Regions from separate parts of the Halobacillus sp. HZG1 genome, predicted to be linked through region 3. Evidence: riboswitches for the same ligand, from Rfam matches in the RefSeq annotation. Region 3 holds a riboswitch; each other region holds the start of a gene.

Region 1 (5,999 bases), on a different contig from region 3:
ATTTGTCACACCACTGATTTCACTAGGATATTGCATTGCAAGGAATAGACCTGCTTGAGCTCGCTCGTCCACTTCCATTTCAAGAACGTTTTCGCCGTCAAGCAATACTTCACCTTTTGTCACTTCATATTTAGGGTGACCCATGATTGCGGAAGCCAGCGTGGATTTACCGGTTCCGTTCGGTCCCATAACAGCGTGGAATTCCCCACCGTTGATTGTTAAATTAACACCTTTAAGGATTTCCTGACCTTCAATTTCTACGTGAAGATCTTTGATTTCTAAAGTTGATCCTGCCATAAATGAATACCTCCAGTATCTATTTTTATCGAATGTCCAAGTTAATCGGAAACAAAGAACTATTCTCAATTTATTCTCATTATAATCTTATATCATTTAGTGCTTGTTATCAACTTTTTCCCATTAGCTGAAAACGTGGAAACGGACATATAACAAACAAATTTCTACAATTTTCATGTGTATTATAACATGAAAAAATCAGGTGGCTAAACACACCTGATTTTTTCATCTACTGTCATGAATTATCTATGCAATTGACGGTCGACTTGGGCAATCATTTTCTGACTCTCTTCGAATTCACGTTGGCGTTTCTCTTCTACTTTCAAGCGTGTATCCAACTTCCTGCTGTACTCCGCATAACTCATGTTATGAGACTGGTGCATGGCTTTCTCCATATCAGCAGTGTAATTCAAATTCAGATCGTCATTGATAACGAATCAATCCTTTCAGATTATTTACACAATTTAAAGTACCACAAATAATATACCCAAACAAAGCCCTTTGAAACTCTAAAATACATCAAATCAAACTCTTTTCTCCAATGTAAGCGTTTACTCCGGGCGAGTATTTAGAATACATCCGATTTTCTCGAATTTTCTAATAAGTGGATCAATTGACCGTTGACGTCAAGTCCATGTATGCATCCTGTACAAGGGTTACAGCCTGGCTCAAAGCTGCTCCTCCTCCAAATGCCGCAGCCACACCACAAGCTTCTAATATTTCCTTCTCTGTTGCTCCCTGATCGACACAGCCCTTCGTGTGGTAAATCATGCAATACTCATCCTGTGCAACGATGCTGATTCCTAATGCCATCAATTGCTTATCTTTTTTAGATAATTCCCCTTCTTTAAAGCATTCTTGTGTAAATTCATCGAACTTATGAGAAACTTCCGGCATGTGCTCTCTGAAGGCTCCCATTCCTTCTTTATAATCATGTAAATACGTTTGCGTCCACGTCATATTTTGTTCCTGCATACGAAAACCTCCCAATAAAAATAAGTGACTGCGGTTAGTATAAACCGCAGCCACCCATTTTATCCGTTATTCAGCATCACTTGATACCGGCACAACAGCACCGTCATATTCTTCTTTTATGAAGTTTACGATCTCATCAGAACGAAGAACTTCTACAAGGGTATTCAATGCTTCATTGTCTTTATCTTCACTATTAGCAGCAACAACGTTTACATATGGAGAGTCAGATTCCTCGAGAATAATTGAATCTTCACTTGGAGACAAGTCAGCTTCAATCGCATAATTTGTATTAATAGCTACAAGCACGTTTTCTTCACGTTGATAAACCTGGGGAAGGTTTGCTGCATCTACACCTGTATCAAATTCGATGTTTTTAGGGTTTTCTACAATATCCTGTACCGTAGCTTCTACTTTTTCAACACTTTCATCCAATTTGATCAGCCCCTCTTTTTCTAAGAGAGAAAGAACTCGTCCGTGAGTGGATACGGAACGACTCATGACTAGCGTCGTGCCCTCTTCCACATCTTCCAGGTTTTCATACTTTTGAGAATAAACTCCGATCGGCTCAATGTGGATACCACCGAGGTTTACAAAGTCATATCCTTTCTCTTCTTCTTGAGTCTCCATATAAGGAATCGTTTGGAAATAGTTTGCATCGATTCGACCTTCATCTAAGTCTTGGTTCGGTAAAATATAATCCTGATATTCTTCAATCTCTAATGTGATTCCTTTTTCTTCGAGCATAGGTTTTGCTTTTTCAAGAACTTCAGCGTGAGGAACACTAGTGGCTCCTACCTTAATCTCTTTGGCATCACCTTCACCTTCAGATCCTGATGAAGTTTCCTCCTCATTCGATGACCCGCAAGCTGCGAGCACTAGGATAAACAATACAGCGATTAAACTCGTCCAGATTTTTTTCATTTTTCATTCTCTCCCTTTTCTTTATTTTATCTTTATCTTTTATCCAATTTCCGTGAGATCGCATCTCCGATGAATTGGAATATAAACACAATCAAAATAATTAAAATGGTACAGATAAATACAACATCAAAATTACTTCTTTGGAAGCCGTAGAAATAAGCGAAGTCGCCAAGTCCACCTGATCCAATTGCACCTGCTACTGCAGTGTATCCAATCAATGCGATCGCTGTTACGGTAATCCCTGATATCAGAGCTGGCATCGATTCCGGAAGCAATACTTTGAAAATGATGGTCGAATACTTAGCTCCCATAGATTTTGCGGCTTCCACGACACCTTTATCGACTTCTTTCAAAGCAATTTCCACTAAACGGGCATAGAATGGAGCTCCACCAATAATTAGTGCAGGTAGCGCTGCTTGAGGCCCTCGAATAGTTCCAATCAGAAAATCAGTAAACGGGAACAACAATAAAATGAGAATGATAAAAGGAATCGCTCTAAATATGTTAACGATAGAAGCAGTGATCCAATTCAATGTTTTGTTTGCCCAGAGACCCCCAGGGCCGGTCAAATAAAGAAGTAGTCCCAATAGCAAACCTAAAACAAACGTACCTGCGACAGAAACCAGAGTCATGTAGAGGGTTTCATTTGTAGCTGTAATCATGTCTTCCATTCTTACGTTCGGGAACCATTCATTAAACATGTGGATTCACCTCCACTTCTACAGATGTTGATCCAATATAATCAATGGCACGCTCGACTTCTTTTTGATTTCCATCAAACTGTACAAACATTGTTCCATACGCACCCTTTTGCGTCTGGGTGATTTTCCCATGCAGAATGTTGACATCTACTTCAAACTTCCTGGATAAATCGCTGATGAGTGCTTGATTTGTACTATCTCCGACAAAATGAAGACGGATAATTTCTCCAGATCGGTAATTATCTTTGATCAACTGCAGGGAGGTCTCTTTTTCCGGATCTCCCATCACTTGATCCACAAACTTCTTCGTTACCGGTTTTTTAGGATGGAGAAAGACATCCAACACTTCCCCTTGCTCCACAATCTTCCCTTCTTCCATAACCGCCACCTGATGACAAATTTTGCGTATTACATGCATTTCATGTGTAATCAGAACGATTGTAAGGCCGAGTTTTTCATTAATATCCACAAGGAGATCAAGAATCGAATCAGTGGTCTCTGGGTCCAAGGCGGATGTAGCTTCATCACACAAAAGAACTTTAGGGTTGTTTGCAAGTGCTCTGGCTATCCCCACCCTCTGCTTTTGTCCGCCACTCAATTGAGATGGATAAGAACCTCCACGTCCTTTCAATCCCACCAAATCAATCAATTCATCGACTCGTTTCTGCCTCTCAGCTTTAGGGATACCGGCAATTTCCAATGGAAAAGCGATATTATCATGAACGGTTCGCGACCAAAGCAAGTTGAAATGTTGGAAGATCATTCCAATTTCTTGTCTTGCCAACCTTAATTTTCCTTTACTCAAAGAAGTGAGTTCCTGATCATCGACAAGAATGCTTCCTTCTGTGGGGTCTTCCAACCGGTTCAGTAAACGAATAAATGTACTTTTACCGGCACCGCTATAGCCGATCACCCCATAAATTTCCCCTTTGTTAATGTTAAGACTTAAGTCATCCACAGCTCGTACATCCTGATCTTTCGTGTGGAATATCTTTGATAGTCCTTTAATTGTAATCATGATGATTTCCCTCCACTTCCAAAAAAACGCCGCTCTGTTATGAGAACAGAGCGGCGTTTTTAATCATACCTAAAAATCTGTTCTCTCATCTGTCAAAGTTTTTTACTTTGCAGGAATTGGCACCTGAGCAAAATAGTTCTGCCGGTTGCCGGGCATCATCGGGCCAGTCCCTCCGCCACTCTGGATAAGAGATTTTAGTCTATTAAATTATTATTACTTTAACTCGTTTAAGTAGCACAAAGAGGATTGTAGCACCGTACGAATTTTGTGTCAACTCCAAAACAGATTGTTCAGAAAATAAAGTCGATCAATTATAAACCAAAACAGCAAATATTCACGCGATTTACACAATAAAAAAATCCCTTCTTTAAATAGAAGAGATTGATCGCGTTTACATTTCTCATCTATCAAAGTCAAAGACTTCGCAGGATTTAGCACCGTGCAGTCTACCTGCCGGTTGCCGGGCATCGTCGGGCCAGTCCCTCCGCCACTCTGGATAAGTGAAGATGTCGATATGAAATTAATAATTATGTTAGCATGGGACATAGATTAGCGTCAATCCATAACTTCGCCAGATACAAAGGAGAATGACATTGAGTGAACAAGCCCCTTTATTTGAACTGCCTTATATTAACGATCAATCTTCAATCTATAAACTGGAAGACGAACTAGGGAAAGTTATTGTCTTGACCTTCTGGGCCTCCTGGTGTCCAGATTGCGGGAAAGATTTACCTATGAAAGAACAACTGTTCAAAACGATGGATCATGAAAAAGTAGCGATGCTGACGATCAATGTTTCTGGAAGAGAACGGAAGATAGAGGAAGGTCTCGAATTCACCGAAAAGTTTTTAACGCAGCCTACTCTTTCTGACGAAGGACGTTACGTTTATGACATGTACAATTGTGATGGCGTTCCTTCCACCATCATCATCGATCAACAAGGTAATATCCATGCGAATTTTGGTGATCAGTCCTCCTTCTTAGATATTGTAAGCAAACTAGGAGAAATTGTATGATATTCAAGACTAGAAAAAACAGGGAAGACTCTGGAGAGTCTTCCCTGTTTTTTATTATAGAATAACTTCCAAACCATATTTAATAAGAGAAGTTTTCAATTCTACAGTAGTGGTCATTTCCTGGGAAATACATACACTATTCAACAAAACCAACGACTTTCTCATACATATAGGAGACAGATTGAAAAGCATATATCTTTTCCTCTACCTCCCCATCCCTCGTCACTAGCAGACACGGGACACTTTTAATCTTATAATACTGCATCCATTCAGGGTGCAGAGAAGCATTCATTTCCTTAAAAACTCCCCGATCAAAGACCGCTTCAAGTGTTGTAAGCATTTGACGTGCTAAATGACACGTTGCGCAAAAAGGGCTGTGAACGAAGGTGAGGGTCGTTTGTGGAGCATCAAAGTGCTTCTTTACTTCTGGTGATGTTTTTATTTCCTCCACAGCCATCCTCCTATATTAAATAAATCGATTTTACGTTGAAATGTCTACTAAGTAAGGCTCTTGCTAATTCAGCTTCCGGCGTAGCTGCTACTTCTCTGAAAGCCTTATCTATATAGATATGTTCGGCGTGAGGAAGCTCTTCCGTCAATTGTTTTCTTAATTTGTAGCCAGAGTCATCTTCGTCCACGAGAATATACACGGTCCGATCATCTAAATTGTGATCAAAAATCATTTCTTCCATCCGCTCGATTCCTAAAGTCCCATGGGTGCAGATGATTTCAATATCTTCATCAAGGACCTTGTTCAACTTCTTTTTATCCGTGATTCCTTCAACAATGACGATTCGTTCTCCATCCATCTTCATCACCTACTATATAGAAACAGACCATGCCTCTCAGGCATGGTCTGAACATGATTAAGATCAAACGTGATCATGTCAGACAAGGATTCTTAAAGCCCTGCCTGTCCAATGCACTATCCTTAGTCTTCATCAATCATTGCTTCATATTCTTCCGCAGTCATCAAATCATTGACCTTGGAGTTGTCACTTGGTTCAACAACAACCATCCAGGCTTTATCGTAAGGAGATTCATTAACAAATTCCGGACTGTCTTCCAAGT
Region 2 (5,999 bases), on a different contig from region 3:
GTCCAAGATGTGCTGGATTTAAAGAAGGTTGGAGCAGAGTTGGACCATGTGGATGAAGACCGGACTGTGATGCTCGGATATTCCCGTGGAGGGTGGATGAGTCTGCTCGCGGTTCAACAGGAAATGGATGTCGATGCTGTTGCTGTCATTGGTGCCATTACTGACTTGGAGCATCTTTACACAAGCCAACCTGCATCTGTTCAAAAACAAATCGAACAATTAATGGGGCCACCTGGAGGAGAACATAGTTGGTATCGTGAGCTTTCTCCCATTCAGTGGGTGGAGGAAGTGGGAGTCCCTACATTAGTGCTTCACGGAGGAAGAGATCGGACCGTACCTGTGGAAAAGGCAAGGTACTTTGTAAGCTTGATGGAACGTGAGCATAACATCCATCGATATATTGAATATGAAAATGGAGATCACGGTTTGAGATTGCATTTTAAAGCGTATGCACCTGAGGTGTTGGAATGGTTTGAAAAGCATCTGGAGGGAGGATAATCATGACGATCGGTGTAGTGCTATACCCTGGATTTAGTGAATATGAAATCACGGTAGCTCTTTCAGTCTTTAAACAGGCAGAGCAAAAGGTTACATATATAGGTTTGGATGAGGAAAGAGTCACTGGTGAATCAGGACTTGAATGTGTAGTAAATGAAACAGTGGAAAAGGTCAGCCCTGGCGATTATGATTGCATACTTCTGCCCGGGGTCGATGATTTTAAACATCTTGTTGATCATCAAACGCTCATTAATTTCATTCAAAAAACCAGTGAAGAAGATGTTCTCATCGGTGCTATATCAAGTGCCCCATATTTCCTTGCCATGTCAGGAGTCCTTGATCATCATTCCTATACAACAGGCCTTACAAAAGAACAGAGAGTCTTCTTAAATGTGTTCCATGAGAATACGTATATGGATGAAACGGTGGTTGTTTCAAAAAAACTGATCACTGCCAAGGGATCCGCTTTTGTAGAGTTTGGCTTGATGCTGGGGAGAACTTTAGGACTCGATTTTGATCCATCGTGGTATAGTCAATTAGAAGCATAGATACTCTTAGAATACGATTAGGAGGAACAGATGATGAGCGACTACTCTATTAGTGAATTTATTAGAAAGACAAAGCAGGATGAATCAGAAAATGACTACTTTGAATTGGAGACTCCGCGGATTCTCGAAGTGAATCTTCTCGATCAAGTGTGGGCCAAGGCGGGAGCGATGATTTCCTATAATGGAAACATTAAATTTGAAAGAGAGGGCATTCTCGAGCATGGTGTCGGTCGTTTATTTAAAAAAGCGATGACCGGGGAAGGAAGTTCTCTAATGAAAGCCACTGGTCGAGGTCGCCTTTACCTTGCCGATCAGGGCAAGAAGATTACTATTTTCGACCTGGATAATGAGACCATCACGGTTAATGGAAATGATCTACTTGCCTTTGAACCGAGCATTGACTGGGATATCAAACTGATGAAGAAAGTAGCGGGGATGGTTTCTGGTGGTTTGTTCAACGTCACCCTTAGTGGAAGTGGGCGTGTGGCGATTACGTCGCACTATGAACCATTGACATTGTTGGTCCGTCCAGGGGAACCTGTGATCACTGACCCGCATGCTACTGTTGCCTGGTCCGGGCATTTGGAACCGAATTTCCGGACAGATATCAGTTTTAAAACATTGATTGGACGGGGAAGCGGAGAATCCATACAAATGGAGTTTGAAGGAGATGGATTCGTTATTGTCCAGCCGTTTGAGGAAGTTTATACAACAGGGCAGAGCTGAGCAGAAGCGGATTTTTTTACAGACAGGCATGAGCATGGTATGCTGTGAATACAATGACACCAAGAGAAACTTGATGTGCATTTATTGAAAATTTTTAATCTGTTATCCTTTACTTCGTTACAAAAACGTAGTAGGATGGGTACTAACAAAAATAAATAACGGAAACTTCTTATCCAGAGAGGCGGAGGGACTGGCCCTTTGATGCCCGGCAACCATCGAATCAATCTACGGATTGACGAGAACGGTGCCAATTCCTGTAGAATGTATGAACATTCTAAGAGATGAGAGGATCGTGCGGATATTAGCGACCCCTTTTCTTACTGGATAAGAAAAGGGGTCTTTTCGTGTAAGCACCATAACCGTCAAGGCTCTCGATAGAAGTTGCGTTAAGGGAAAGGAAAGATGTTAAATGGCAACCGCTATTTTCGGTGCAGGATGTTTTTGGGGAGTAGAAGCATTTTTTGAAAAATTCGAAGGGGTGACAGAAACGAAGGTAGGTTATATTGGCGGCCATCTGGAGAACCCGACATATGAACAGGTCAAAGCAGGAAAAAGTGGACACGCGGAATCTGTGAAAGTGAACTACGATCCAACGGTCATCACTTATGCAGAACTAGTGAATATCTTTTTTGAAGCTCACGATCCGACATCCCGCAATAAGCAGGGAATCGACGTTGGTCATCAATACCGTTCTGTTATTTTCCATTCGGATGCAAGTCAGAAATATATTGCTGAAGAGAAAATTAAAGAATGGGAAGGTAAAGGGGTCTTCAAACGCCCGATTGTTACAGAAGTTGAAGAGGCAACAACTTTTTATGAAGCGGAAGAACATCACCAGAAATATTTACAAAAGCATGGCTCTGCTGCATGCTCCATTGGATAATAAAAAGGACCCTTTCACAAGGGTCCTTTTTATATTTATGAATCTTCTTTTTGCCTGGATGCATCCATAGCTTTTAAGAAATAAGCTGTAGGGAGAAGGATGCCGATTCCTGATTCAAGCAAGGCAAAGAAACGGGCTGCCCCGACAGGCAGCATGTCACCATACCCCACGCTCAACAACGTTTCCCCACTAAAGTAAAGCAAGTCCAAAAAGTTTGGGTCGACAGGGTCCCTTGATGATAAACTAGTAACAAGAATGACTCCGTTTAATGATAACAAATAGTAGAGGAACGTAAATCCAATAAGCACACCTGTGAGTACAAAAAATAATTGAAAGAAAAGGGCCGTGCTGAAGTAGCTTTTTCTGTAGGATTTATTCGTGAAAAAATACACGAGGTTCGCTGCAATGAATATAACCACAACGATGAATAGAGCATGTACCATTTTTTCTTCTCCTTTACTTAAAAAAATATGGAAAGGCTAAGTCAGCGTCCACCGTGTAAAGATGAGCAAGCCATTATAGAAAATCTCCTACCCTGAGTAGTAGTTATTGTAAACATGGATGAAGGGAGAAATATGAGGAAGGGGCTGGGCTTTTGTGGGTTAATGACGCCATTTTAATTGTTATGTGTATCTTCATGGTATTGGGAGCACTGGATTATTATGTGCTTAATCACCGCCTATCTCTGGGATGGCGGTTTTACGAAGCTTTTATGATGATGGGTCCGCTTGCTCTTTCGATGGTAGGGATCATTTCTCTTGCCCCCGTACTCTCCCAGTGGCTTGCGCCTGTCATCACTCCGTTGTTTTTATGGTTCGGAGCGGACCCATCGATGTTTGCATCAATGATGCTTGCTATTGATATGGGAGCCTATCCTTTGGCGGAATCCTTAGCCCTTGAGGAAGAAGCGGCCACCTTTTCCTGGGCACTTCTCGGTACGATGATGGGGCCAACGCTTGTTTTTACTATTCCTGTTGCGCTAACAATTGTAAAAAAAGAAGATCGTCCTTACTTTTCAAAAGGCATTTTAGCTGGTTTAGTTACGGTTCCGATCGGATGTTTTGTCGGTGGTGCTCTAGCAGGGTATGAAGCTGGGTGGATGGTGCGTAATTTAACACCGGCTATTTTGCTTTCTGCCTGTATCGGAGCAGGTTTATGGCTGTTTACGAACGCCACCATTCGGTTATTTTCTTATTTTGGAAAAACCATTGAAATCGTGATTATCACAGGCCTCACTCTCATTATTATTGAAACTTTGACCGGCTTCATTGTTCTTCCTGGAATGGCTCCCTTATCCGAAGGTGTGATCATTGTTGGAAGGATCACCGTTACATTAGCAGGTGCTTATCCTCTTGTAGCTTTTATCAATCAGCGGGGAGAGCAATGGATTGGACAACTGAGTGAAAAGCTAGGTATGAAACCGACCTCTCTAACAGGACTGATTGCTTCTACAGCGCATCACTTACCTATGTTAGCGACAATGAAAGATATGGATGAACGAGGGAAAACGGTCAATGCTGCGTTTGCTGTGAGTGGAGCGTTCGTCATCGGCAGCCACTTTGCGTTTGTAGCTAGTGTAGACAAGGATATGATTTTTCCTGTACTCATTGGTAAGTTAACAGCTGGAGGGTTAGCCGTGGGCCTTGCCTTATGGATGACGAGGGAAAGCAAATCAGTTTCTTCTCGTGTTTCCCCCCCTATATAATGAAAAGTGAATCCACGGAAAAGGAGTTTTTTTCATGAAGACAGAAATGAGAAAGCATTATCATGAGTATATTGAAAAATTCAAGAAAGCAACTCCTGATGAAGTACAAGAAAAAATGAAGAATGCGATTGATGAACTGGAAGCTTCGAATGAAGGAGAAGGTTTGTCTGCAGGAGAGAAAGCGCCAAACTTTAATTTACCTGACGCGAAGGGAGAAACGGTCGAGCTCTATGAACAATTGAAAAACGGGCCGGTCGTCCTTACTTTTTATCGCGGAGGCTGGTGCCCATACTGCAACATGGAGCTGAGAGCCTATCAGCAGATCCTTGAGGAAATCCATGGAGAGGGAGCAGAGTTAATGGCCATCAGTCCACAAACCCCTGATCAGTCATTGACGACGCAGGAGAAGAACGAACTGAATTATCACGTACTGAGCGATGTTGGGAATGAAGTAGCCAATCAATACAATTTGGTGTATCAATTACCAGATTATCTTGTAGAAGTGTACAAAGACAAAGGGCTCCACGTGGATAAACATAATGGTGATGAGACGTGGACCCTCCCTGTTTCCGCAACTTATATTATTGATACAGATGGCACGATTGTGTATGACTATACGAAAGCGGACTACAAAGATCGAGCTGAGCCATCTGACGTATTAGAAGAATTAAAGAAAATACATGCGTAATACAACAAGCGTCCCCTTTAGTTAAGAGAGGACGCTTGTTTATTTTACATAAAAAGATTCAGGTTCATGAAAAAGAAATAGGCAGCAAGAATGAATATAAGAATGCAGACCTGTAAACAAAGTCCAACAACGCTACATATCTTCCCTCCTAAAGCGAAACGGTATCCTGGTGCATCTGTGGTGAGTTCAACGAGAGCTTTATTGGCAAAAAGGAGCCCGATCCATCCAAAGAGGATGCCGATAAAAGGAAGAAAGATGGACATCATTCCCAACACACAAGATGTAACGGCCTTTTGATACATCAATAAACACCGCCCACTACTTTGTATATCGATTGGCATAGCTGCTTGCGACAATAGAATCGGGTTTAATCTTTGCTTCCATTCCAAGCGATTCGATTCTTGCCATCATTTCATTGACATAAACTCTTGTCCTGTTTCGATCTCCACTCCCGATATCAATATGTCCTTCGATTGTAAACGTTGCCCCTTTGTAGATATAGGGAAGGACGACTTCGATGAGGGCATTCTTCTTTTCCTCCGTAAATAAGGAAGCTACTTGTTCCGTTAACGATGTTTCGTAGGAAATACGTTCATGGAGAGTAGTCATTTGTCTGTGTACCACTTCTTTTCGGAAGCAGGCCCATGCTCCTTTTCCAACACGTTGGATGACAATGCCTGTAATGAACAGGGTATGCGAGGGGTGAACTTGGGAGTCGGTTCCCATCATGAGCTTGTAATCTCCAATGGGTTCACTCTTCATAAAGGTCAAAATATGAGAAAACACTTCTTCGAACGGCATTTTTTTATGGGTGAGATTTTGAAACACATGGGATTGGTTCACATTAGCCAACTCCTTAAATTTTTCAAAAGAAAGGGTTTGTACGTCAATGAGCTAGTGACCATTCTGTTATTAAGATATTCATAGACCTACTCGAAAGATAACATGAAT
Region 3 (5,999 bases):
CGCTTTAGGCGAAGACATGGAAGGTCAGGATAAAGAGAAGTACATGCAGCCCGAGGACCTTGCTGAGTACATGGTTTCTCAATTGAAATTACACCCTAGAATCTTCATCAAACAGTCGCTTCAATGGGCGACCAATCCTTTTTAAATCAGGCACAATACCTGGCAGGATTAAATTCAAAGAAATTAATGATGAGCATAGTGAGAATCGCCTGAATCATAAAGATCCAGGCGGTTCTTTTTTTATGAACGTACTCTCCGATGATTGAAGTAATGTTGACCTGTTCCAAACAAAGCGGATGGTTGTCTGGAACGATATAAAAAAGAGGCTGACGAGTGAACGTCAGCCTTCCTTTCTATTCTTTCATCCACTGTGGTTTTCCGAAGCCTTTAAATTCTTCATCGATGATTTTTTCAAACTCCTCTGACTCCACCACTTCTTTAATATCTTTCACAAATTGAGCGTCCAAATCTTCCGTCTTCACTGCGACGCGATTCCGGTAATCATCAGGCATGTCTTCCAAAGCTAGAGCATTCAGAAGGTCCATTCCGGCTGCCAAAGCATAGTTCCCTGGAACCATGGACAAATCTTCGCTATCAACGAGTCGAGGCAATTGCCCTGCTTCAACTTCGACAAACTTGATGTCTTTCTTATTCTTCGTGATGTCGTTCAATGATGCACGTAAAGGATCGACACTGTCATCAACCTCAACAAGGCCTTCATCTTCAAGCACAATCAATGCACGGGCAAGATTCGTCGGATCGTTCGGTACGCCCATCGTGCTTCCTTCTTCAATACTCTCGATATCCTCGTATGTATTGGAATAAATCCCCATTGGTGCGGTCGGTACGATGATGACTTCGGATAGATCCAGGTTGTTTTCCTTGGCGAACGACTCTAAGTAAATTTTATGTTGAAAAAGGTTGGCGTCCAAATCTCCATTGGCAAGGGCTTTGTTTGGTTGAACATAGTCTGTGAATTCTTTGTTCGTCACCTCGTATCCCTTTTCTTCCAACAATGGAGCGATCGCTTTCGTGACCATGTCGCTGTACGGTCCAGCCGTAGCGCCGAATCGGATCGTGTCTTTTCCAGAAGCGTCCGCACTTTCTTCTTCCTCCCCGCATGCTGCTAGAAAGGCAATGGATAATAATGTAACACCTAACAAAATGAGTTTTTTCATGATGGTACCTCCTAAGTTTTCTTCAATTCTTTTTTACCGTTTTGGCAATGTAATCGCCTGTGTATTGAACAATTTGTACAAGAACAATAAGCAGGATGACGGTTGTAAACATGACAAAATTATCGTAACGGTAGTAACCATACCTAATCGCCAGGTCTCCAATTCCACCGCCCCCGATGGCCCCTGCCATGGCCGAGTAACCGATCAAACTGATGGCAGTGATGGTCAATCCGCTGATCAGCCCCGGTTTGATTTCCGGGAAAATGATATCTTTGATGATCAACCAAGGAGAAGCCCCGCAGGCGATGGCCGCTTCGATCACCCCTTTGTCAATATCACGCGCCGATGATTCCACAATCCTTGCGTAAAAAGGGATCGCAGCTACAGAAAGGGCTACGGATGCCGCCACCGGCCCTGTCGTTGTTCCGATCAGGAAGTTGGTAAAAGGAAAAAGAAAGACGAGTAAAATGATGAACGGAACCGAACGGATCAGGTTCACTACGACGCCGACGATGCTTTTGATCGTTCGATTCTCCAAAAATAAATCACGGTCTGTCACAAACAGAAGTAATCCAAGCGGAAGCCCTGCAATTAAAGCGACGAGGAGTCCGATACCTACCATGATCAGTGTTTCCAGGAATGATTTATTCAGCTCTGGCCAGAGATTGATCAGCTGTTCGATCATCTTGCAGCACCTCCACTTCTCCAAGTTTCCCTTTCAAATCATCGATCGCCTGTTTAACAACTTTCTGTTCTCCAGTCAATTCCATGACAAAGTTACCGAGCGCCTGGTCCTGGATGTAATCGATCTTCCCGTGGAGAATATTGGCCCGTACTTTAAATCCTTGCAAGAGGTCTGACACAATCGATTCGTTCGCCGAGTCCCCTTTGAACGTCATATGTACGATGGTCCCCTTTCTTTCCGAGAGAATCTTTTCCGGGATCCGGAAGTCGATCACCGTTTGAATGAAGCGTTTCGTCAGTTCGTTTTCAGGTGCTGCAAAAATTTCGTACGTAGACCCCTGCTCTACGATTTTTCCGTCTTCCATCACGGCACAGCGATCGCAGATTTCTTTCACGACTTCCATTTCATGGGTAATGAGAACGATTGTGAGTCCGAGTTTGCGGTTGATCTTTCTTAACAACTTCAGTATGGATTGTGTCGTGTTCGGGTCCAGAGCAGAAGTGGCTTCATCACATAAAAGCACCTTCGGGTCATTGGCGAGCGCTCTCGCAATGCTCACTCTCTGTTTTTGACCTCCACTTAACTGGGCGGGATACGCATCAGCTTTATCTGACAGACCGACAAGGTCCAAGAGCTCCTGGGCCCTCCTTTTTCTTTCCTGGCGGTTGACGCCTGAAGCCTTTAAAGCGAAGGCGACATTTTCCAAAACGGTTTTCGCCATCGCCAGGTGGAAACCCTGAAAGATCATCCCGATGGATTGCCTCGCCTTCCTCAGGTCTTTAGGATTCAATGTCATGAGATCGATTCCATCAACCATGACCTTCCCTTTTGTCGGGCGTTCCAGAATGTTCATGCATCTCAGCAGCGTACTTTTACCAGCTCCGCTGTACCCGACGACTCCGAAAATCTCACCTTTCTTGATGTCCAAGGAGACGTCATCGACTCCGATTACGGTTTTCTCCTTGGATGGATAGACTTTGCTCAGTTGTTCCAATGAAATCATCGGCTTCCCCCTTCATTTAACAAATTCAAGTCCTACAAAAAAACTCCCGCCCTTTAGGGAGAGAGTTTCGCATGAAAGACTGCTAAACTCTTATCTCCCAGAATAAAAATATTCTGCAGGAATTAGCACCACTCCAAATGGAAGGTTGCTGTGATCTCTACGGGCCTTTTCCCTCAATCACTCTTGATAAGAATTTCGTTTATGTTTTAACACTTTAACGCAAGTGATAGGTTTTGTAAATAATTTTCTCAATTTTTTCAATTATATTTTTTCTCCGTTGACATGGCATTTTAAGGTATGGATAATAATGGTCATATCTTAGAGGGAGGAATTTTGAATGGAAACGATCCAAGTACAAGGGGCGCCGACTTATTACCGTTGCGAACCCGGCCTTTTGCAAAAAGTACCTGAACTCGTGAAGGATGAAACGTTCACGCATGGGACCATCATCCATGGAAGCGATTCATGGAGCATGGCCAAACCTTACATCCCTGAATTTCCATTTGCTGTCGAAACCATCCTCTATGAAGGGGAATGCACACATAAAGAAGTGAAAAGGATCGCGGAGAAAATCACAACCACAGATGTCCTGATCGGTGTCGGAGGAGGGAAAATCCTCGACCTTGCGAAAGCATGCGGGGCTCACCTGGACCTGCCTGTGATTCTGATCCCCACCCTGGTATCCAACTGTGCCGCATGGACGCCTTTGAGCGTTTTTTACGATGAAGATGGGAATTTCCTTGAATATATCATTTACAAAAGAAGTACATACATGGTCATCGTCGATCCGGATATGCTCGCTACCTCACCAGTAGAATACCTCCGTGCAGGGATTGGAGATACGATCGCCAAATGGTATGAGGCCGATGTCCTGACGAGCCATATACAAGAAAAGCCTCTCCCCTTGGAAATGGCTCTCCACGCTGCAAAATTGTGCAGAGACGTTCTATTCCAGGAAGGAAAAGACGCTGTAGTAGCCAATGAAAACGCTCAATGCACGTCCTCATTTACACGAGTCACTGAAACGATCATCATGGCTGGAGGTATGGTCGGGGGTTTTGGAGATGGTTACGGTCGTATATCCGGCGCGCACTCCATCCACAACGGCCTGACGAAAGTGCCCGGAACACATAAGTTTTTACATGGAGAAAAAGTAGCCTACGGCATCCTTGTCCAGCTGGCTCTTGAAGGGAAAACCGATCAAATCGAGCAGCTGATTCCCTTTTACAAATCCATGCGGCTCCCTCTCACGCTCAAAGAGCTGGATGTAGATTCCCTGGAGGATATCGAGACCATTTCCTACTATGCCACTCGTCCCAGCGAATCGATTCACCTGATGGGAATTCAAACGCAAGCCCAAGTGAAAGAAGCAATCCTAACCGTAGAAAAAAGCTTAGCCTCCTTGTAAAAAGGCTAAGCTTCCATACAGCGGGCTAAGTAAATGCCACTCGCTGCCGCCTGCGACAAAGAGTGTGTCTCCCCGGAGCAGTCCCCGATCAAATACAATCCTTGCAGCTCCGTTTCAAAATGCTCATCTGTAAAGATCTTCGCTTCATAGAATTTGCTGTCCATTCCATATAGGATGGTGTCACGATCGATTTTCTCTCCCAGCAGCCCTTCCAATGCCTCAAAAAACTCAAGAAGCGCTTCTAAATAAAGAGGCGGAACTTCATTTTGGAGATCTCCTGCTTCTGCTTCCAGCGAAGGATGGATCACTTCTGAATCAAGACGAATCGACGTTTTTCCTGCCAATAGATCTCCCAACTTCTGAGCCACAATCCTGTCCTGCCCTTGATTGATACCACCAATGACACGATGAGCTTGTGCCATAGCTTCGGCTTGATTTTTGAAATACCGCGGTACGAAAAGAGTGAAATTCAAATTCTGACTCGGTTCCTCCTCGTTCTTATTCTGACCATCTGCCATCACCAGGCCATGCTGATACTTGCGTATGATTCTCCCGCGTGGATTCATGCAGTAAGTGGTCGCTGAAAAGCGTTCGTTTATGTAATGCAGTTTCGTTTCAAACGTTTCCTGAAGGATGGCATCAAGCTGATTGCCGCGCATCTCCACCCGAATCCCGAGATCCAACCGTGTCTCGCCCGCTCTCAGCCCTAAATCCTGAGTCATGGATTTCAGCCATTCTCCCCCGCTCATGCCTGTTGCGAACACTACTTTCCTGCTTTGGAACCGCCCGTGGTTGGTATCAATGGAAAATCGACCGCTTTCTTTTGTGACCGCCGTCACATCCGCTTCGAAGGTAAATGTCATCCGTTCAGCCATCACCTCATACATGCTTTGAAAAACCCCTCGGGCGAGCTGCGTTCCCAGGTGGCGGACTTCTGTTGAGAAAACCCGTAAAGAGTGCTGGGCGGCTTTTTTGGAGAGTTTCTCATTTTTCGTACTATATTTTTCCACAAGGTCACCACCATAAGAACATAAAAGCTCATCGACTTCTTCCATGAGCGAGAGCGTTGCCTCTTCCCCGATCTTCTTTCCCAGTTGTCCTCCGAAGTCGTTCGTATAATTGAATTTCCCTTCCGATTTGCCCAACCCGGCAAATCCTATGTAGCGGTCGCACGGGCCTTCACAGGTACAGCCATCCTGCTGCAATCCACACGTCCGTTCAACCAGAGGTTTTCCTTTATCGATCACATGGATGTTCACATCCGGATGTTCCTTGACTAACGTGTGAGCAAGGAATACTCCGCTGACGCCGGCACCAATGATCGTGATGTCATACACGGGATCACTCCCCTTTTTCACGGACTTTGGCATAGATACACGTATCGGTTAAACTCTTCCCATCGACAGAGAGATCGTCGTTGCGCAGGATTCCTTCCAGTTCAAAGCCGAGAGATTCCGGGATGGCGCGGCTTCTTTTGTTTTCCGATTCACAGCGGATTTCCACCCGCGCTCCCCCCAGGTCATGCAACGCATAGGTCGTCAAAGCTTCCACCGCTTCCCGCATGTATCCTTTTCCACTATGAGCGGTATCCATCCAGTAGCCTAGTTCAAACTTCGGCACATCCCAGTCCATTCGATGAAAACCTGTCGAACCGACGAAGGTCATATCCTCTTTTAGAAAAACGAGATACCTCAGGTTCTGCCGGAGCAGGAACTTCGCGTGCGC
Region 4 (5,999 bases), on a different contig from region 3:
TAACATCCAGGAGCACTGGGTGGCGTTCGGTTTATCTCTACTATTCTTTCTCATCGGTTATGGCTTTCTCTTCATCAGAAAAAAAGACGGCCGTCGGGGACTGGCACGCCCCGCTGTCATCATGGTTGGCTTACAATATGCCGTCGCAATTTATGCCTATGGGGCCGCACACCTGCCTTACTTGATTTATCCGGATATTACCATCACAGACGGGTTCACAAACCCTGATACGTTCTATCAGATGCTGATTGTCTATGCCGTCGGATTCGGAATTCTCATCCCAGCTTTCTACCTTTTCTGGCGCCTCTTCCTCAAAGACCGCCGCTACTTGAAACAGGAATAACTCACAACGGCACCCACCTCGTGGGGGGCCGTTTTTTGTTTATCCGCTTTTTAAAAAAGGTACATAACTACCATATTCCATGGATCCCTTAGAACTTCTTATAGAAAAGGAGCAAAGATATGCAGGAACTGACGAAGGATTATCTCGAAGAAGCTATTCAAGACAGCCGCCCCTTCGCTTCATCCGGGAGTGTCAACATGAGTCTCCCTCAATACGACGAAACCATCAAGGATTACCTTGGTGTGACCATCATCACAACAGACGGAGAGTGCTTTTCAGCCGGTAATAATGACAAATATATTCCGATGCAGAGCACTTCAAAAATTATCGGCCTTATGCTCGCTTTACAGGATTTCGGAAAAGAGCGTGTATTCCAAACAGTAGGCATGGAACCAATGGGTGATTTTTTCAATTCCATCAGCCAGCTTGAGTCTTATGATACAAGTAAACCTTTCAATCCAATGATCAACGCAGGAGCCATAGCTGTTGCTGCGTTGATTAAAGGACAAACCGTTGATAAACGATTCCATCGCTATATGGATTTCCTGCGTCAGGTAACGAATAATGAGCAGCTAGAAATGAGCAAGGAAGTATATGAGGCCGAAAAGGCGAACGGTGCACGGAACCGCTCCCTCGCTTACTTCATGGAGAGTACCGGTACGTTGGTTACGGATGTAGAAGAGGCGCTCGACCTTTATTTCCGAATGAATTCCGTCATGATGTGCTGTCACGATTTCGCCCGCGTGGGTCTGTTTTTAGCAAAAGGAGGACTGGACCTTGAAACAGGTGAAAAGCTGATCCCCTCCCACCACTTACGCACAGTGAAGGCAATCATGATGACATCAGGGATGTATAATTCATCCGGGCACTATGCAGTGGAAGCAGGTTTTCCTTGTAAAAGTGGAGTATCTGGAAGCATCATCGGTTCCTCCCCTGGACGTATGGGAATCGGCGTGGTAGGACCGGCCATTGATGAAAAAGGGAACAGTACAGCCGGAGGTGCCTTGATAAAAAAGCTCTCACAGGACCTTGAACTTAATATGTTCGGTGTCGAGAACACAGAAAGGAAGTATGAAGATGGCGTTTGATTATGATCTCGATTTTGATAATATCGACTTCCGCAAAAATCCCGAGAAGTACCGCGTCGGACGTGGCGAACAAGGGGTATTGCTCGTAGAACCATATAAAAGTGAAATCCTGGCTCACTGGCGCTTCAAGACACCGGAAATCGCCCGGGAATCATCGGATAAAATCTATCAGATGTTTCTCGACTACAAAGAAGCGGATGACTTCGTCGGCATGGATATGGCCCGGAAGTTCCTACAGATGGGCTACACACGCTCGCGGCGATACGCGAATTATAAAGGAGGGAAAAAATATGACAAAAACGGAGAAGTGAATGATCGCGACATTGACAACGAGAAAGCAGAATCCGCAAGAATTTTCGAGGAAAAATGGGTGCTGGCCCGTGAAGATGAGGATTATCTAAAGAAAAAGAAAGCCCACCAAAAGGAACACGGATAATATATTGACAATTTCGACTATTGAACGTAGGATAACATTAACCCGAGTAAACAAATCGGATTAATAAAATGGAGGGGTGTACGCGTGAAAACATACCCACTTCTGATTAACCTGCTGTTCATGGTCATCTCCTGGTCCATCGGAGTTTACTTCCTATCTGTCATTTACACTCCAACGATCATCATCCCCCTCTTCAATGACTTTATCTGGATTCGCGACTACAAAGGACTCCTCGGCTTGACGGCTATTTTTACTGTCATGACTATTCCCTTGGTGGCCATCCTTTATAAAAAACGCGGACAAATGAAGAGAAAGACAACATGGTACGGCATGAATGCCATCACTCACCTGCTCTGGATCGGTACGCTTGCTCTACAAGTCAAAACAGTTCTCTACAACTTAGGAATCTGTCATTAATTGACAGGATTCCCATCTCCTCTGTCGAACCATTGAGGTAGAGGAGGAATACATATGGATTTTCAAACCTTTTATGAAGAGTACAAACGAAGAGCAAGCCAACAAGATTTAGATTACTTGAAAAAAGTGACATCACAAGCCCTCGTTGCAAGAGAGATCCGTCATGGGGAAAGAGTGGATTACTCGTATGAAGAGTCGATGGAGGGATGGCATCAAGCCTTCGAACATTTCAAGGACCAGGATATGTACTGGATTTACACCGACCATTCCGTGACCATGCTTAATGAAAACATCCAGCTTGCCGCCTTCTGGATTTCCATCCGGTTAAACGGAGAACTCCTGCCAACATCCAACCTCTTTTTTGATACATTCGAAAAACAGGGTGACGAATGGCTGCTCGTCCGCAGCTATATCGAATCCGGCGTGCAAAACCCACCCATCTAAGCCTCCTCTTTTAGAAGGAGGCTTTTTTCTCATCCCAAAAAAGTTTTCGGAAAAATTTCTTGTCAGCATATTGTCAAAACTTTCTGAGTAGTGTAGAGTATTCAGCAATTAGAAAAAATTACAATTGAATCTCTTATCATGAGAGGCAGAGGGATTGGCCCGACGAAGCCTCAGCAACCCCTGGTTTTACCAGGAAGGTGCTAACTCCAACAAGTTGTTTTATCCAACTTGAAAGATAAGAAGAAGAACCGTACCCACAAAAGTCTTCTTCTTCAAGAAGGCTTTTTTTATTTCCCTTTTTAGATTTTATCAAGGCGTTGGATATTGAACCATTAACTAATAAAGGATGTGTTGTTATGTGTCCGCATACGGATACGAAATTCGTTCAGACCGGGAACCAGCGGGATGAACCTACGGGGGCGATTAACCCTCCTGTATATTTTTCCACCCCCTTCCGCCACCCCGGTTTAGGAGAGTCGACAGGTTTTGATTACACGCGAACCGGCAATCCTACCCGTCAAACTCTGGAGTCTTCCATCACTGATATCGAAGGTGGGGATGCAGGATTTGCGTTCAGCTCCGGGATGGCTGCGATTCAAACCGCCCTCTCCCTTTTTAAAAAAGGCGATGAAATCATCGTTTCCGAAGATTTATATGGAGGGACGTTCCGCTTATTTGAACACATGGAAGAGCGTTACGACCTTCGCTTTCATTATTGTGACAGCAGCAACCTTGAACGCATCCATACCTACATCAATGAACGAACGAAAGCCATTTATGTGGAAACACCGACAAATCCGCTGATGCATACGGCTGACATCAAGCAGATTTCAACAGTCACGAAAGCCCACAATCTTCTCCTGCTTGTTGATAACACCCTTTATACACCGGTGTTACAGCAGCCGATAGCAGAAGGGGCCGATGTCGTCATCCATAGTGCTACGAAATATTTGGCGGGTCATAATGACGTACTGGCCGGAATCCTTGTAAGTAAAGGAAAAGTCGTAAGCGAGAAGCTCGCTTTTCATCAGAATACATCTGGAGCTGTCCTCTCTCCTTTCGATTCATGGCTTGTGATGCGCGGGATGAAGACGCTCCCCCTTCGGATGCGCCAGCATGAAGCAAATGCGAAATCCGTGCTTGCCTTCCTGGAGGACCACCCGAATGTCACAGATATCTTCTACCCTGGAAAAGGCGGGATGTTATCATTCAGACTTCAATCCGAAGAATGGATCGACCCCTTTCTAAGAAACTTAAACTTGATTAGTTTTGCCGAAAGTCTCGGTGGTGTAGAGAGCTTTATCACCTACCCTGCGACCCAGACCCACGCTGATATTCCAGAAGAAACCCGGATCAGTTACGGGGTTTGTAACCGCCTGCTCCGTTTCTCTGTCGGTGTCGAACATATCGATGACTTGATTCAAGATCTTCACTATTCCCTTGCCCAATTACCAAAGGAGGAACCGATCCGATGAATGATCATTCTTTGCAAACCCGATTGTTGCACAGCGATTATAAATTCGATCCGCACAACGGAGCGGTCAGTGTCCCGATTCAGCAGGCATCTACCTTCCATCAGCAGGATTTCGACAATCCCGGAATCTATGATTACAGCCGATCCGGCAATCCGACCCGAAAAGCACTGGAAGACACCATTGCGGGACTGGAGAGTGGAAGTCACGGCTTTGCTTTCGCCTCTGGAATGGCTGCGATTTCTACGGCCTTCATGCTTTTATCGAAAGGTGACCATGTCGTCATCACACAGGATGTGTATGGGGGAACTTTTCGTATGATCCGCGATGTTCTCGTAAGATTTGGAATCGATCATACATTTGTGGATATGACGGACCTCCATGAAGTAGCAACGGCCATTCAGTCAAACACCAAACTTTTGTATATAGAAACACCTTCCAATCCCACGCTTGAAATCACAGATATTCGTGCCGTCGCAAAATTAGCAAAAGCGAATGATTGTTGGACATTCGTCGATAACACGTTCATGACTCCCGCTCTGCAGCGCCCACTTGAACTTGGTGCAGATCTTGTCCTGCATAGTGCAACGAAGTTCATCGCTGGTCACAGCGATGTGGTGGCAGGCCTTGCCGCTACCCACGATGAAGACATCGCAGAGCAGCTCGGTTTTTTGCAAAATTCATTCGGCTCCATTCTCGGCGCACACGATTGTTGGCTCGTGCTTCGCGGCTTGAAAACCTTACATTGCCGAATGACGCAATCTTCAGCATCTGCTGTAAAGATCGCAGAGAAATTAAGCGTTCACCCACTCGTAGAACACGTCTACTACCCCGGATTCCGTTTCCATCCGGGAAGCTCGACTCAAACGTACCAGGCACAAGGGTCTGGAGCAGTATTGTCCTTCAGGCTGCGTGATGAAGAAGCAGTAAGACAGTTCACAAAACATGTGGAAATCCCGGTTTATGCGGTTAGCCTCGGGGCAGTCGAATCAATTTTATCCTATCCCGCACGGATGTCTCACGCCTCCATGCCAAAAGAAGAGCGTGAAAAGCGTGGCATAACTGATGGTCTGCTTCGTTTATCCGTGGGGCTTGAGAACCCGGAAGATCTACTCAACGATTTCCATCAAGCTTTAGAAAAACTCGAACCCCAGGCATTTCTACAAACAGGAGGTTGAGCGATGGATGGAAGCGGAGCATAACGCCCTGCTCGAATGTTCTCAAGTTTAAGCAGCGGCAGGGTGCTTTTATCAGTATTCTCTTAGGAAACTTATTAGCGAATGTATAGCTTTTATTAGCAGCTTCTGGCCTTTAATTAGCGACTTTTCAGCTTTTATTAGCATCTGGTCCTTCTTCCTTCACAAAAAAACGCCGAACATCAGCATAAGCTGCGTTCGGCGTTTTCTTATTTATGCTTATAAATCACTGTACTATACACTTGCGACTTCGCTTTTGGATCCAAATGCTTGGCGGCACTGTTCACCGCTGCCATCGCTTCATTGAATCCGGAAGCGATAAGCATCGTTTTCGCTGGATAGACGGCCGCATCACCAGCGACAAATACCCCTTCCAGACTCGCACACATATCTGTCGAAACGGGGATTCTTCCTTTGTCCGTTTCCAATCCCCACTCGTCATATAAACTCTTATCGATTTGCAAGCCTTCATAGACGAGGATATGATCGACCTCAAGCACGGAACCGTCTTGAAGGATCGCTTCTTTGAGAGCTTCATCTCCTCGCAGCTCTTCAATCTTTTTATTTTTATGGATGTGAACAGAGGAATCTTCTACCTTTTCA

The links. A riboswitch is a leader RNA that binds a small molecule or an ion and turns the genes downstream of it on or off. The one in region 3 is predicted to bind S-adenosylmethionine.
Region 1: linked by a shared signal. The riboswitch ahead of VKA52_RS12450 (methionine ABC transporter ATP-binding protein) and the one ahead of VKA52_RS13740 (methionine ABC transporter ATP-binding protein) in region 3 are both predicted to bind S-adenosylmethionine.
Region 2: linked by a shared signal. The riboswitch ahead of msrA (peptide-methionine (S)-S-oxide reductase MsrA) and the one ahead of VKA52_RS13740 (methionine ABC transporter ATP-binding protein) in region 3 are both predicted to bind S-adenosylmethionine.
Region 4: linked by a shared signal. The riboswitch ahead of VKA52_RS02170 (methionine biosynthesis PLP-dependent protein) and the one ahead of VKA52_RS13740 (methionine ABC transporter ATP-binding protein) in region 3 are both predicted to bind S-adenosylmethionine.

The regions. Positions count from the first base shown of each region.
Region 1 is NZ_JAYLVQ010000065.1:34,240-40,238, reverse strand. Features, by position in the region: gene sufC (Fe-S cluster assembly ATPase SufC) at 1-297, opposite strand, end outside; gene VKA52_RS12470 (hypothetical protein) at 540-710, opposite strand; gene VKA52_RS12465 (carboxymuconolactone decarboxylase family protein) at 907-1,272, opposite strand; gene VKA52_RS12460 (MetQ/NlpA family ABC transporter substrate-binding protein) at 1,339-2,193, opposite strand; gene VKA52_RS12455 (methionine ABC transporter permease) at 2,226-2,894, opposite strand; gene VKA52_RS12450 (methionine ABC transporter ATP-binding protein) at 2,887-3,912, opposite strand; SAM riboswitch class I at 3,995-4,103, opposite strand; SAM riboswitch class I at 4,310-4,415, opposite strand; gene VKA52_RS12445 (TlpA family protein disulfide reductase) at 4,506-4,928, shown strand; gene VKA52_RS12440 (thioredoxin family protein) at 5,065-5,379, opposite strand; gene VKA52_RS12435 (toprim domain-containing protein) at 5,390-5,737, opposite strand; gene gcvH (glycine cleavage system protein GcvH) at 5,860-5,999, opposite strand, start outside.
Region 2 is NZ_JAYLVQ010000012.1:16,263-22,261, forward strand. Features, by position in the region: gene VKA52_RS01015 (alpha/beta hydrolase family protein) at 1-498, shown strand, start outside; gene VKA52_RS01020 (DJ-1/PfpI family protein) at 501-1,046, shown strand; gene VKA52_RS01025 (AIM24 family protein) at 1,080-1,772, shown strand; SAM riboswitch class I at 1,939-2,060, shown strand; gene msrA (peptide-methionine (S)-S-oxide reductase MsrA) at 2,182-2,655, shown strand; gene VKA52_RS01035 (ion channel) at 2,691-3,098, opposite strand; gene eutH (ethanolamine utilization protein EutH) at 3,251-4,360, shown strand; gene VKA52_RS01045 (peroxiredoxin-like family protein) at 4,395-5,048, shown strand; gene VKA52_RS01050 (DUF4190 domain-containing protein) at 5,093-5,353, opposite strand; gene VKA52_RS01055 (ribonuclease H-like YkuK family protein) at 5,367-5,849, opposite strand.
Region 3 is NZ_JAYLVQ010000070.1:102,066-108,064, forward strand. Features, by position in the region: gene VKA52_RS13725 (3-ketoacyl-ACP reductase) at 1-145, shown strand, start outside; gene VKA52_RS13730 (MetQ/NlpA family ABC transporter substrate-binding protein) at 354-1,178, opposite strand; gene VKA52_RS13735 (methionine ABC transporter permease) at 1,201-1,863, opposite strand; gene VKA52_RS13740 (methionine ABC transporter ATP-binding protein) at 1,823-2,866, opposite strand; SAM riboswitch class I at 2,954-3,059, opposite strand; gene VKA52_RS13745 (iron-containing alcohol dehydrogenase family protein) at 3,204-4,274, shown strand; gene VKA52_RS13750 (NAD(FAD)-utilizing dehydrogenase) at 4,280-5,611, opposite strand; gene VKA52_RS13755 (GNAT family N-acetyltransferase) at 5,616-5,999, opposite strand, start outside.
Region 4 is NZ_JAYLVQ010000021.1:17,277-23,275, reverse strand. Features, by position in the region: gene VKA52_RS02195 (cytochrome d ubiquinol oxidase subunit II) at 1-343, shown strand, start outside; gene glsA (glutaminase A) at 463-1,431, shown strand; gene VKA52_RS02185 (DUF4385 domain-containing protein) at 1,421-1,867, shown strand; gene VKA52_RS02180 (hypothetical protein) at 1,952-2,284, shown strand; gene VKA52_RS02175 (flavoprotein) at 2,339-2,728, shown strand; SAM riboswitch class I at 2,859-2,970, shown strand; gene VKA52_RS02170 (methionine biosynthesis PLP-dependent protein) at 3,085-4,203, shown strand; gene metC (cystathionine beta-lyase) at 4,200-5,378, shown strand; gene VKA52_RS02160 (NAD(P)/FAD-dependent oxidoreductase) at 5,606-5,999, opposite strand, start outside.